2 regions of the Rhizobium quercicola genome follow, and region 1 is predicted to be linked to the other one. Evidence: riboswitches for the same ligand, from Rfam matches in the RefSeq annotation. Region 1 holds a riboswitch; the other holds the start of a gene.
The links. A riboswitch is a leader RNA that binds a small molecule or an ion and turns the genes downstream of it on or off. The one in region 1 is predicted to bind S-adenosylmethionine.
Positions count from the first base shown of each region.

Region 2: linked by a shared signal. The riboswitch ahead of metA (homoserine O-acetyltransferase MetA) and the one ahead of LRX75_RS05960 (O-succinylhomoserine sulfhydrylase) in region 1 are both predicted to bind S-adenosylmethionine.

Region 1 is NZ_JAJOZR010000003.1:168,687-171,072, reverse strand. Features, by position in the region: gene LRX75_RS05960 (O-succinylhomoserine sulfhydrylase) at 1-1,076, opposite strand, end outside; SAM riboswitch at 1,122-1,200, opposite strand; gene LRX75_RS05955 (2'-deoxycytidine 5'-triphosphate deaminase) at 1,274-2,368, shown strand.
Region 2 is NZ_JAJOZR010000002.1:279,165-281,550, reverse strand. Features, by position in the region: gene LRX75_RS04760 (aldose epimerase family protein) at 1-191, opposite strand, end outside; gene metA (homoserine O-acetyltransferase MetA) at 322-1,245, opposite strand; SAM riboswitch at 1,295-1,372, opposite strand; gene LRX75_RS04750 (ABC-F family ATP-binding cassette domain-containing protein) at 1,430-2,386, opposite strand, start outside.

The DNA.
Region 1 (2,386 bases):
TCGGCGAGGTTCTTGTGCGTCGTGGTCGCGGGATGCGTGATCAGGCTCTTGGCATCGCCGAGATTGTTGGAGATCTTGACGATCTCCAGAGCGTTCTGCAGCGCGAACGCCGCCTCCTTGCCGCCCTTCATCTCGAAGCAGACCAGCGTGGAGCCACCCTTCATCTGCCGCGCGATGATGTCGGCCTGCGGGTGATCCTTCCGGCCGGGATAGATGACGCGGGCGATCTGGTTCTGCTCGGCCAGGAAATCGGCAACCTTCGCCGCATTCTCGCTCTGCTGGCGCACGCGCAGCGGCAGGGTTTCGATGCCCTTCAGCAGCGTCCAGGCATTGAACGGCGACAGGGCCGGGCCCGTGTGGCGGAAGTAGTCGTGCAGATGCTCGTCGATCCAGTCCTTCGACGACAGGATGACGCCGCCGAGGCACCGGCCCTGGCCGTCGATATGCTTGGTGGCGGAATAGACGACGACATGCGCGCCGAGGTCGAGCGGCTTCTGCAGCAGCGGCGTCGCAAAGACGTTGTCCACCACAAGCTTGGCACCCGCCGCATCGGCAAGCTTGGCCACGGCGGCGATATCGACCACTTCCAGCGTCGGGTTGGTCGGGCTTTCGAGGAAGAAGACCTTGGTGTTCGGGCGGATCGCCTTTTCCCAGTTCTCGATGAAGCGGCCATCGACCAGCGTGCATTCGATGCCGTAGGTCGGCGCCAGCGTTTCCACGACCCAGCGGCACGAGCCGAAGAGCGCACGGGCGGCAACGATATGATCGCCGGCCTTCAGCTGGCAGAGAATGGCTGCGGACACGGCTGCCATGCCCGAGGCCGTGGCGCGCGCATCCTCGGCGCCTTCCAGCAGGCACATGCGCTTTTCGAACATGTCGTTGGTCGGGCTGCCGTAGCGGGCATAGATGAAGCCGTCCGTCTCGCCCTTGAAGCGCGCTTCCGCGGCCTCCGAGGTGTCGTAGAGGAAGCCCTGCGTGAGGAAGATCGCCTCGGACGTCTCGCCATGGTTGGAGCGGGTGGTGCCGCCGTGAACGAGCTGTGTCGCCGGGCGCCAGGTGTTGTTTGCCGTGCTCATCGCTTGTCTCCTTCCAGAAACAAAAAAACCGGTCGCGTAAAGCAGACCGGTTCGAGCCCGGTCTTTTTAGCCATTTGTTTAACGTGGCTGCAAGCCGACCGGCCAAATCACCACGGGATAAGTTCCCATACGTCTTCGCCCCGCTTGCGTCAATCGGCCGTATTTGGTTTTGTCGGCCTCGAAAAAAGGATGATGGCATGGCGCGCGAAACGGGCATTCTGGCGGATAGCGCAATCGCTTCGCTGTTCGATGATGGCCGCCTTCTGAGCGAAGGACCGCTGGACGAGGACCAGATCCAGCCGGCGAGCCTCGACCTGCGGCTCGGCGCCCGGGCCTTCCGGGTGCGCGCGAGCTTCATGCCGGGGCCCGGCCATCTCGTCGCCGACAAGCTCGATCGCCTGAAGCTGCACGTGATCGACCTGACCGAGGGCGCCGTGCTCGAAACAGGCTGCGTCTACATCGTCCCCCTGATGGAAAGCCTCGACCTGCCGGCTGCGATGTCGGCCTCGGCCAATCCGAAAAGCTCGACCGGCCGGCTCGATATCTTCACCCGCGTCATCACCGATCGCGCGCAGGAGTTCGACAAGATCCCGGCCGGCTATCGCGGCCCGCTCTATCTCGAAATCAGCCCGCGCACCTTCCCCGTCATCGTGCGGCGCGGCTCGCGCCTGTCGCAGATCCGCTTCCGCGTCGGCCATGCGCTGCTGACGGAGGGCGAGGTTCTCGACCTTCACCGCACGGAGACGCTGGTGGCCAGCGATACGCCGAACGTTTCCGGTGCCGGCATCGCCCTGTCGATCGACCTGAAGGGAACCGGCGCCGACGGGCTGATCGGCTATCGCGGCAAGCACCACACGGCCGTGGTGGATGTGGACCGCAAGGGCGCTCACGGGATCTACGATTTCTGGGAGCCGCTCTACAGCCGCGGCGCCGACGAGCTCATCCTTGATCCCGATGAGTTCTACATCCTCGTCTCGCGCGAGGCCGTGCATGTGCCGCCGCTCTTTGCCGCGGAAATGACGCCGTTCGATCCGCTGGTCGGCGAGTTCCGCGTCCATTATGCCGGTTTCTTCGACCCCGGCTTCGGCCATGCGCAGGCGGGCGGCACGGGCAGCCGCGCCGTGCTTGAAGTGCGCAGCCACGAGGTGCCCTTCATTCTCGAACACGGCCAGATCGTCGGCCGCCTCGTCTACGAACACATGATGGAGCGCCCGAAAGGTCTGTACGGCCTCGGTGTCGGATCGAACTATCAGGCGCAGGGCCTGAAGCTTTCCAAGCACTTTCGTGGCTGAGAGCCGCGTTTCGCATCC
Region 2 (2,386 bases), on a different contig from region 1:
CCGAAATAGGAGGAGTAGGCCGGGTAATCGTCGAAGGCCTCGAAGCCGAGCACCAGCGGCGGGGCATGCCCCTCGAGCCGCAGGTCCTGAATGACGGCGCCCCAGGAGATGACGTTCGCCGTCAGCCCGCCCCCGCGGATCGTCACGCGGTGCACGGGCTCGCCCGTCTTCAGATGGCCGAAAATCTCCATGGCAGTGTTGCTGGTCAAGATATGGTCCTCGCTCTTGTCCGGTCGCGATGCCCCAGGCACCGCCGACCGCGTCGTCTCCCCGCGTCGATCGCGGAATCTTCCGTACGCGCCTGACGGCGCGCGAAACCTGTCAGCGGCCCCGGCCGATCTCCGCCAGCTCGTAGGGCGTCGTCTGGTAGATATCGTTGATCCAGTTGCCGAACAGCAGATGCGCATGGCTGCGCCAGCGGTTCTGCGGCGGCAGGTCCGGATCGTTGTGGGGGAAATAGTTATACGGCATCTTGATCGGCACGCCGGCATTCACGTCGCGGAAATACTCGTCCGACAGCGACGTCGAATCATATTCCACATGGTTGAACACATAGAGGCGGTTGCCGGCCTTTTCGTGCACGAAGCAGACGCCCATCTCGTCGGATTCCATCAGGATCTCGAGCCCCGGCACCGTCTCGATATCCTCGCGCCGCACCTCGGTCCAGCGGGAGACGGGGATCTGAAAATCGTCGGAGAAGCCGCTGAGATAGACCGAAGACGGATTGAGATTGTGGTGCGTATAGACGCCGAAGGCCTTTTCCCGCAGCGCATGCTTCGGCACGCCATGGAAATGATAGATCGCCGCCATCGCGCCCCAGCAGATATTGAGCGTCGAATGGACATGCGTGTGCGTCCAGTCGAAGATCTGCTGCATCTCCTCCCAGTAGGTCACCTCCTCGAAAGGCAGCGTCTCCACGGGCGCACCGGTGATGATCAGCCCGTCGAAATGCCGCTCACGCACATCCTCGAACGTCTCGTAGAAGGCGAGCAGGTGATCTTCCGACGTGTTCTTCGCCTTGTGGCTGCCGAGCCGGATCAGCGTGAACTCCACCTGCAGCGGCGAGGCGCCGACGAGGCGCGCCATCTGCACCTCGGTCTTGATCTTGTTCGGCATGAGATTGAGAAGCCCGATCTGCAGCGGCCGGATATCCTGGCGGATGGCGGCCGTTTCGGTCATCACCCGCACGCCCTCGGAGACGAGGGTTTCGAAGGCGGGCAGCGTATCGGGTATCTTGATGGGCATCGGCTTCACTCGGAATAACGACACCGGCCGAAATGGAGGGGAGCGGGCGAAACATCGTCCCACGGCCCTTTAGCGACTTGTTTAACGTGGCTGCAAGCCGGCCGGCCAAATCACCACGGCGTCCGTCATAGACCCGATGCCTTCGCGAATCAAGGATGACGCGCAACGGGCCGCCGCGGGGTCGTCAGCCCTCCAGCTCCTCGCGCAGCATTTCCAGTTCCAGCCACTCGCCCTCCATGGTCTCGATGGAGGCGCGCAGTTTTTCGAGCTCGGCGGCAAGGGCTGCGAACCGGGCCGGATTCTTGGTGAAGAGCTTCGGATCGGCCATCTCGGCCTCGCGCTTCGCGATCTCGCCCTGCGCCTTCTCCATTTCCTTCGGCAGGGTCTCCAGCGCAAACTTCTGCTTGAAGGAGAGCTTTCCCTTGGCCGCTTTCCCTGTACCGCCGGCACCGGCTGTCGAAACGGAACCGCTCTGGCGGGCCTTCTCCGCCTTCTCGGCGCGCTTGCGTTCGTCGGCCACGCCCTTGCGCTGCACCATCATGTCGGAATAGCCGCCGGCATATTCGATCCAGCGACCGTCCGGGGCCTCCGGGTCGGCCGGCGCGATGGTGGAGGTCACCGTGCGGTCGAGGAAGTCGCGGTCGTGGCTGACGAGGATGACGGTGCCGGCGAAGCCCGCGACGATCTCCTGCAGGAGATCGAGCGTCTCGATGTCGAGGTCGTTCGTCGGTTCGTCGAGGATGAGAAGGTTCGTCGGGCGCGACAGAATGCGCGCCAGCATCAGCCGGGCCCGCTCGCCGCCGGAGAGGTTCTTGATCGGCGTGCGCGCCTGCTCGGGCTGGAACAGGAACTCCTTCATGTAGCCGGTCACATGCCGCTGCTCGCCATTGACCAGCAGCGTCTCGCCGCGTCCGTCGGTCAGGTAGTTGGCCAGCGTATCCTCGAGGTTCAGGTCCTCGCGCTTCTGGTCGAGCGTGGCGATCTCCAGATTGGTGCCGAGCTTCACCTTGCCCTCGTCGGGCGTCAGCTGACCGGTCAGCATCTTCAGAAGCGTCGTCTTGCCGGCGCCGTTCGGACCGACGAGACCGATGCAGTCGCCGCGATGCACCCGGATGGAGAAGGGCGCGACGATGGTGCGCGG